DNA from 2 places in the Herbaspirillum sp. 1130 genome. Region 2 is predicted to be linked to the other one. Evidence: predicted binding sites of a transcription regulator. Region 2 holds the regulator's gene; the other holds the start of a gene.
The links. The regulator LexA, encoded in region 2, represses DNA repair genes until DNA is damaged. The targets are predictions, from matches to a motif close to ACTGTATNNNNATACAGT.
Positions count from the first base shown of each region.

Region 1: JOD78_RS00105 (PA0069 family radical SAM protein) is a predicted target of LexA. The motif match lies at 2,250-2,267, and genes of this name have one in related genera.

Region 1 covers NZ_JAFICQ010000001.1:22,282-26,642, reverse strand. The annotation lists gene JOD78_RS00110 (leucine-rich repeat-containing protein kinase family protein) at 1-913, opposite strand, end outside; gene JOD78_RS00105 (PA0069 family radical SAM protein) at 972-2,234, opposite strand; gene JOD78_RS00100 (sigma-54-dependent Fis family transcriptional regulator) at 2,422-4,361, shown strand, end outside.
Region 2 covers NZ_JAFICQ010000001.1:201,024-205,384, forward strand. The annotation lists gene JOD78_RS00990 (tetratricopeptide repeat protein) at 1-1,651, opposite strand, end outside; gene lexA (transcriptional repressor LexA) at 1,854-2,510, opposite strand; gene rpsF (30S ribosomal protein S6) at 2,838-3,203, shown strand; gene priB (primosomal replication protein N) at 3,225-3,524, shown strand; gene rpsR (30S ribosomal protein S18) at 3,580-3,864, shown strand; gene rplI (50S ribosomal protein L9) at 3,891-4,343, shown strand.

The sequences.
Region 1 (4,361 bases), 180 kb from region 2:
TACAGGATTGCAGGCTGGGCGGACCGGCCAGTACCTTGAAATCGGGATCGATCAGCGGCATCACCAGTCCTTGCACCGCTTGCGGATGACCTTGCAAGCGCCCCAGCACGGGAATGAGACCGCGATGGCTACCGGCCATGATGCAGGCCGCCATCTCGCGCTCGGGCAGGCCATCGCTGGTGACCGCGCCCTTGAAGAGCTTCACCGCCACAGGCTGCGACCTGTCTTCCACGGTCCAGCGGGCAGCGTGGATCACACCGGAGGCGCCTTCCCCCAGCTTTTCGCCCAAGGCCAGATCATCCCAGTCGATGGCCGCGACTTGCGCATTGCAATCCGCAGATTCTTCCACCGCTTCACACCAGGGATTGCCCGCCATGGCCAGCCAGCTCAGGCGCGGCAGCGTCAGCAGCCAATGCGGAAACGCCTCCAGCGCATTGGCCGACAGGCGCAGCAGTTCCAGGTTGCGGCAGGCCGCCAGTTCCGGCGGCAGCGCGCGCAGGCGGTTGCCAGCCAGCATCAGCTTCTGCAGGCGCAGGCACTGCCCGATGCTCGATGGCAGCTGTTCGATGCAGTTGTCGGTCAGCACCAGCCAGCGCAGCGTGGGTGGCAGCGATTCGGCAGGTACATGCTCGATCCGGTTGGCCTTGAAACCGATCATCTCCAGCGACGGGCAGCGGCCCAGTACGGCGGGCAATTCGGTGAAGGGATTGTCGGAACAGAAGACGATGCGCAGCCGGTGCAAACGCGGCAGGTCGTCGGGCAAGGCGGTCAGTTCGTTGCCGCTGAGGTCCAGAATCTCAAGGGTTTCAGCCAGGGTGAAGATTTCTGGCGGGAATTCGCGCAGGCCGCACGAGAGAGACAGGCGGGTAATGCCTTCCAGCGCGCCGCTGCGCAGTTGTTCCAGAGTGTGCATGCAAAGAAGTGAAGAAACGGACTAAAACGCGGATCTTACCAGCCGCCGGCCGTCTGCCTCAGAACAAATCCAGCTGGGCATCGCCCGCCGGGCGCCCCTGCCCCGCCGGCACCACCATGGGCCGCTTGAAGCGGCTGGCATCCAGGGTGGCAAAAGCCCGATTGCGATGATCGATGCCCAGGCGCCGGCTGGCCTTCTCGAAGCGCTGGTGCAGCAAATCGGCCCAGACGCCGGTGCCGCGCATGCGGGTGGCGAAATCGGCGTCGTAATCCTTGCCGCCACGCATGTCCTGGATGCGGTTCATCACCCGTGCCGCACGGTCGGGGAAATGCGCCTGCAGCCATTGGCGAAACAGCGGGCTGACTTCCCAGGGCAGCCGCAGCACGATGTAGCCCGCCTGGCGCGCCCCGGCCTCCACGGCCGCTTCCATGACGCGTTCCAGGTCCGGTTCGGTGACGAAGGGAATCACCGGCGCAATCGACACGCTCACCGGAATGCCCGCCTCGGCCAGCGTGCGGATCACCCGCAATCGCCGCGCCGGGCTGGCCGCGCGTGGTTCCAGCGTGCGCGCGATGGCCGCATCCAGCGTGGTGATCGTCACTGCAACGATGGCCTGCCCCTTGGCCGCCATGGGGGCCAGCAAGTCGATATCGCGCTCAACCAGCGAGGACTTGGTGATGAGCGCCACCGGGTTCTCGCAATCGTGCAGGATCTGCAGGATGCGCCGGGTCAGCCGGCGTTCGCGCTCGATGGGCTGGTAGGCGTCGGTATTGATGCCCACCGTGATGGTGTCGGGTTCATAGGACGGCTTGGCCAGTTCGCGCAGCAGCACCTCGGGGGCATTGCGCTTGGCCACCAGCCGGCTTTCGAAATCCAGCCCCGGGGACAGGCCCAAATAGCTGTGAGAAGGCCGCGCGAAGCAGTAAATGCAGCCGTGCTCGCAGCCCCGGTAGGGATTGAGCGAAAGCGAAAACGGCAAATCCGGCGAGCTGTTGCGGGTGATGATGGATCGGGCGTCTTCCTCGGTGACGATGGTCTTCAGGCGGGGTGGCTCATCCTCCTCCGGGCTCTCAGCCGCCTGCGGCCGGGCCTCGGCTAAACGGACGGACTGCCAGCCATCATCGAACTCTTCCCGCGCCACCGATTCATAGCGGCCGCGCAGGTTGGTGACCGCGCCCCGGCCCTTCTGGGCGGTCTGATCGCGATGGATGAAGGTTTCTGGCGTCAGGGTCGCGTCGTCCTCGCCGGAGGCGGCCGACCTGGTCGGCTGCTCTGGAAAAGGCCGGGCAATGCCCTGCGGAAATTTAGGGAAGGAAGCCACGTAAAGCTCATCAATACTGTATTTATATACAGTATTTTGCCTTCACTTCGCACGCGCTGCAAATGCTGTTTCAATTTGTCCGGCTGCCACATTAATCGGTTATGCTTGTTCACCCTCAGCTTCCCATCAGAGAAGAAAGCCGACACAAGGGGGAACAAGGACCGCCAGAGGTCCCAAGGAGACAAGGATGCAATACCAGGCAAACCGGCCCGGTGCCGGTGCATTGCTGGGCGCTTCGCCCCTGGTGCAGGCCAGCGCCGATGGCGTGCCGGATCTGCAGGCCATCGAACGCTCGCACCAGCGCAGCTCGTCCTACGGCATCACGCGCGGCCAGCGGCCCGACCTGGATTCACTCTCGCGCGCCGACCTGGCCCAGACGCTGGAAGCCAACCAGGCCCTCTCCGGCCATGCCCGCCCGGTCATGGAAACCCTCTACGACCAGATCCGCAATACCCACAGCATGGTCATCCTCTCGGACGCCGAAGGCACCATCCTGCATACGCTGGGCGACAGCGATTTCCTGGCCAAGGCCGACCGTGTGTCCCTCGGGCCCGGTGGACGCTGGTCCGAACAATTGCGCGGCACCAATGCCATCGGTACGGCGCTCTTCGAGCAGAAGCCCACCACCGTGCACGCCCAGCAGCACTACCTGGATGCCAACCGCTTCCTGACCTGTTCGGCCGCCCCCATCTTCGACCATCGCGGCCAAGTGCTGGGAGTGCTGGATGTCTCGGGCGAATGCGGCAGCTTCCACAAGCACACCATGGCCCTGGTGCGGATGTCGGCGCAGATGATTGAAAACCACCTGCTGGCCGGCAGCTTCCCCGATTGCATCACCCTGCACTTCCACAGTCGCTCCGAATTCGTGGGTACGCTGGTCGAAGGCATCGTCAGCTTCACGCCCGGCGGGCGTTTCCTGGCGGCCAACCGCAGTGCGCAGTTCCAGCTGGGGCTGACACTCGCGGCGCTGCAGTCGCATACCTTTGCGTCGCTCTTCGGGGTGCCGCTGTCGCTGCTGTTCGAACACCATCGCAAGGCCGCCTCGGGCTTGCTGGAGCTGTGCCTGCACAACGGCATCCGCATCCATGGCCGCGCCGAACTGCGGCTGCGCGACCAGCATTTCCAGAATGCGCGGGAAGCCGTGATCGAGGCACCGGAAGTACTGCCCGCCAGCCCATCTGCTCGCCCGGCCCCACCTGTGCGCCCCCATCCGGGCCAGCCGCGCGGCGGACTGCAAGCCCTCGATACCGGGGACGCCCGCATGAGCGCCATCATCGCCAAGTTGCGCAAGGTGATCGACCGCGACATCCCGGTCCTCATCACCGGCGAAACCGGCACCGGCAAGGAGTGGCTGGCCCAGGCCATCCACCGCGAAAGCGCGCGCTTCCACACCACGCAAACCCGGGGCGGCGCCGCGCCCTTCGTGGCCGTGAATTGCTCGGCCATTCCCGAGAACCTGATCGAGGCCGAACTCTTCGGTTATGAAGACGGCGCCTTCACCGGCGCCCGCCGCAAAGGCGCACTGGGCAAGATCGCGCAAGCCCAGGGCGGCACTCTCTTCCTCGATGAAATCGGCGACATGCCGCTGGCCCTGCAGGGCCGCCTGCTGCGCGTGCTGCAGGAACGCGCTGTGACGCCGCTGGGCAGCCAGCGCGTGATTCCGGTGGACTTCGCTCTGGTATGCGCCACCAACCAGCCCTTGCGCGAGATGGCGGCGCGCCATGCCTTCCGTGAAGACCTGTACTACCGCATCAACGGCTTGCAGGTAAAACTGCCCGCCTTGCGCGAGCGCAGCGACCTGGGCGCCCTGATCGACCGCATCGTGGAGCAGGAAGGCGGCCGTCACGCGCCGCGCTTCGATGCCAAGGCCCTGGCATTGCTGCAATCCAGCCGCTGGCCGGGCAACCTGCGGCAACTGTCCAACCTGATCCGCACCGCCCTGGCCATGGCCGATGGCGAGGCCTGGATAGGGGTGGAACACCTGCCAGATGACTTTCTGGACGAGGCAGCGCCGCTGCAGGCGGCTTGCGGCATGCCGGCCCCGGCAGCGCATGAAGAAACGGACGAAAAACCGCTCTCCATGCACGACAGCGAATGGGCCGCCATCGAGCGCGCCCTGCGCACCCA
Region 2 (4,361 bases):
CGGCAGGCTTGCCTTTTTGCAATGAGTAGAATTCCATCTTGGGGACTTCAAACAATTGCTTGAATTTGTCCAGTGGAATCGAACGATGGCGGTCATTGCCATGCTCCGGATTGCCGCCCCAGACGATGCCGACGCGCAGATTGTCCGCTGATCGTGTCAAGGTGGAAATCTTCTGCTTCCAGTGCGCCGCCAGCGACGCATCGGCAGACAGATAGCCTTCCGCATAGCGCGGGATATCCTCGACGCTATGGGTGCGCAGGGCATAGGGCAGGCTCATGAGCACATAGGCGCAGTCGCAGGGTGGCAGGGGATCGCTTTCGCGCACCAGTGTCACTGCTGGTGTGAAGGATTGGAACAGGCGGTACAGAGGATTCTTCACATGCAGCGCCACGCTGGCACCTTGCTCCATGAGCAAGCGGGCATAGCGCAGGAACTGGATGCTGTCGCCAAAGCCTTGCTCGTGCATCAGCAGGATGCGCTTGCCCGCCAGCGAGGACTTGCCATCCCATTTCGGAATGACCTCGAACAGCTTGTGGATCAGGCGGTAGACGTGGGCGCGTTCCTTGGTGGTGAGGCGGCTCTCGTGGCACTCCCAGCCTTCCTCGAACTGTCCGCGCAGCAACAGGGTCAGTGCCAGGTTGTGCTTGGCGGTCGGGTAATTCGGCCGCAGCGCCAATGCCGTGCGGAAATTGCCAAGCGCATCGTCATAATCGCCATGATCGTGCTGGATCGCGCCGATGTTGTTGTAGGTGAGGGCGTGCTTGGGGTCCAGCGCCAAGGCCTGCTTGAACATGCGCATGGCATCGTCGAAGCGGTCGCCCGTGTTGAAGTAGCTTGAACCGAGCTTGACGTAGCCATTCGGATCCTTGGGTGCGATCTCGATGACGCGCAGCAGGTGTTCGTGGGCTTCTTCGATCTTGTTGATTTTCAGATAACTATCGGCGATCTTGTTGTGGGCGTAGGTGTCCTGGGGATCGAGCAGGATGGCGGTCTTGTGGGACTCTACGGCCTCCTTGTACATCTCCATGGCATGAAAGGCTTCGCCCAGGGCGGTGTGGGAGGGAGCGAAATTGATCTGGTATTCGAGCGACTTCAGAATCGTGGCGACCGCCTCGTCAAAGCGCCGTGCGTCGATCAGGGCGCGGCCCAGGTGCGACAGCGGGCCCGGTGCGTTGGGTTCACGCCGGGCCGCATCCTCGAAGTATTTGATCGAGGCTTCCGGATCGTTCTTTTCGTGCAGGGCATTGGCCAGGCCGATGCGTGCCGCCCGGTTTTCCTTGTCGATGGCGATGGCGCGCTCGTAGATGGCGATGGACTCGTCGATGCGATCCTGGCTCAGCACCGTACCGGCCAGGTTGCTGAGGTATTCGGCGTTGTTCGGATCGGCCTCGATGGCCTTGCGCAGGTATTGCTCGGCTTGCGCGAACTGGCCTTCCTGCATGGCGATCAGTCCGCGTGCGTGGTTGGCAAACACCAGATTGGGGGCGCGGGCCAATACGGCTGTACAGATCGCCTTGGCTTCCTCGGTCTTGCGATTGTCGAGCAGGTCCAGACATTTGCGAACGTCCAGCAGATCCTGCAGGTTGGACTTGGCGGCCGCTGGGGCCGGAATATGTTTGCCGTGCTTGTTGCTGCTCTTGCGCGTCGACATCGAAAAGGGTCCTCTTGGTTGGGCGCATCCATTGCGCCGGGCATAGCTGTCCAGCAAGGATGATATGCGTAACCGGTCACAGGTGAAGAGCTAAATAGAAAGCAAAAAACCTCCGTTTTAAGCGGAGGTTCATGCATAAACAAGCGATCAGTCGCCGCTGGCAGCGTCTTTCCGGCGGTCGGGCCTGCGCGCCGCTCCGAATTCAGTTCCAGCTGCGCAGCAATCCCACGGCCAGTCCTTCGAGTGCAAACTGGTCGTCTTCCGGCTTGACGATGATGGGCTCGAATTCCGGATTCTCGGGGAACAGGGTGATGACGCTGCCGCTCTTCTGGTAGCGCTTGACCGTGACCTCGTCAGCCAGGCGGGCCACCACGATCTGGCCATTGCGCGCCTGGTCGGCGCGCCGCACGGCCAGCAGGTCGCCGTCCAGGATGCCGGCGTCGCGCATGGACATGCCGCGCACCTTGAGCAGGTAGTCGGGCTTGGCCCGGAACATGGCCGGGTCGACCTGGTAAGTCTTTTCCACGTGTTCCTGGGCCAGGATGGGGGAGCCCGCCGCCACGCGCCCGATCAGCGGCAGGCTCAGCTGCATCAGGGCGGGATGGGGCAGGGCCATCTGGCGTGCAGTGCTGATGCCTGTGGTACCTGATTCGCGCAAGCGGATGCCGCGCGAGGTGCCGGGGGAAATCTCGATGGCGCCCTTGCGGGCCAGGGCCTGCAGATGCTCTTCGGCGGCGTTGGCGGAACGGAAGCCCAACTCGGCAGCGATCTCTGCACGCGTGGGAGGGAAGCCGGTGTTCTCGATGGCGTTCTTGATCAGGTTCAGGATCTGTTCCTGGCGCGCAGTCAGTTTGAGCATGAGGGTGGCCTTTCTCGGAGGGAAGGCTGTCTGGATGAACAGTCTGTATTTTTATACAGGTGCAATCCTTGTGTCAACGGCAACATGCATATTCCGGGGCGGAAAAGGCAAGCTTTCTCATTTATATAGAGCGCGCCGCAACTGAAGAATCTGGTTCTGAGCCGCTGGCGGCGATGTGCAGGGTCCGCGTTGTGGCCCTGCGGCCGCAGTGGCGTGACGCTGGCATTGCTGTCAGGACGGAAACCTAGTATGATCTCGGGTTTTCCTCTTCCCACACCCGTCTTGACGCCGGGGTGGGCGTCTTCAATAAGTCCATAAGGAGTCTACATGCGTCATTATGAAATCGTATTTATCGTCCACCCGGACCAAAGCGAGCAAGTGCCGGCGATGATCGAGCGTTACAAGGGCATCGTCACCACCCGCGGCGGCAAGGTCCACCGTGTCGAAGATTGGGGCCGTCGCCAACTGGCTTACCAGATCCAGAAGCTGGCCAAGGCTCACTACGTCTGCCTGAACATCGAAGTCGACAGCGAAACGCTGGCTGAAATCGAAACCGGCTTCAAGTTCAACGACGCCGTCCTGCGCCACCTGACCGTCAAGATGAAGAAGGCCGAAACCGGTCCTTCCCCCATCCTGAAGGCAGTGCAGAAGGAAGACGCGGCCAAGAGCCGTACCGAAGCTCCGGCAGCTTAAGCGCTGCGAACATCGCGGAGAGTGAACCAGTTTCAAGTCATCGCCAGCCTGGCAGAACGTGATGTCCTACGTTATACGCCGGCCGGTATCCCGATTGTCACTGCCAGGTTGCAGCATCAGTCGGAGCAGACGGAGGCTGGCATGAAGCGTCAGGTCGAATTCGAGATCGCGGCGCTGGCAGCGGGGGAAATCTCCGGTGCGCTCAACAGGGCGGCACTGGGTGAAGTCTTCCGGTTCACCGGCTTTTTGGCCCGCAGGAATCGCAACAGCAAGAGCGTCGTGTTTCATATCGTTGATTTTGGCCCGGTCGCGCCGGATTGAGCGGCGCAAGGTAGCCAAACAGACCTTACCCAATTTTTAGATACAGGAGCCAACCATGGCATTCGGTAAAAAGTTCGATAAAAGCAAGCTGAAAAACAAGCGCCAACAGCAAAACCCGCTGTTCAAGCGCAAGAAATTCTGCCGTTTCACCGCCGCTGGCGTTGAACAGGTCGATTACAAGGACGTGGACACCCTGAAGGACTTCGTCCAGGAAAACGGCAAGATCATGCCGGCACGCCTGACCGGTACCAAGGCCCACTACCAGCGTCAAGTTGACACCGCCATCAAGCGCGCGCGTTACCTGGCTCTGCTGCCGTACACCGATCTGCACAACGCCTAATCAGCGTCGAGAAATAGGAGAAAAACATGCAAGTCATTCTGTTGGAAAAAATCGTGAATCTCGGCGGTCTGGGTGATGTCGTGCGCGTCAAGGACGGTTTCGCACGCAACTTCCTGATCCCCCAACGCAAGGCCCGCCGCGCTACCGATGCAGCCATCGCTGAATTCGAAGCCAAGCGCGCTGACCTGGAAAAGGCTGCCGCCGAGAAGCTGGCCGCTGCCCAAGCCCAAGGCGAAAAGCTGGCTGGCGCTACCGTGGAAGTGTCGCAGAAGGCCGGCGTTGACGGCCGTCTGTTCGGTTCCGTGACCAACTTCGACATCGCTGAAGCCCTGGGCAAGAAGGGTTTTGCTGTCGAGAAGTCGCAAGTGCGCCTGCCCAACGGCCCGCTGAAGACCGTTGGCGAACACCCCGTGTCGGTGGCTCTGCACACCGACGTGGTGGTCGATGTCACCATCGCAGTCAAGGGCGAGCAAGCGTAATACGCCTGTTTGCTGCAA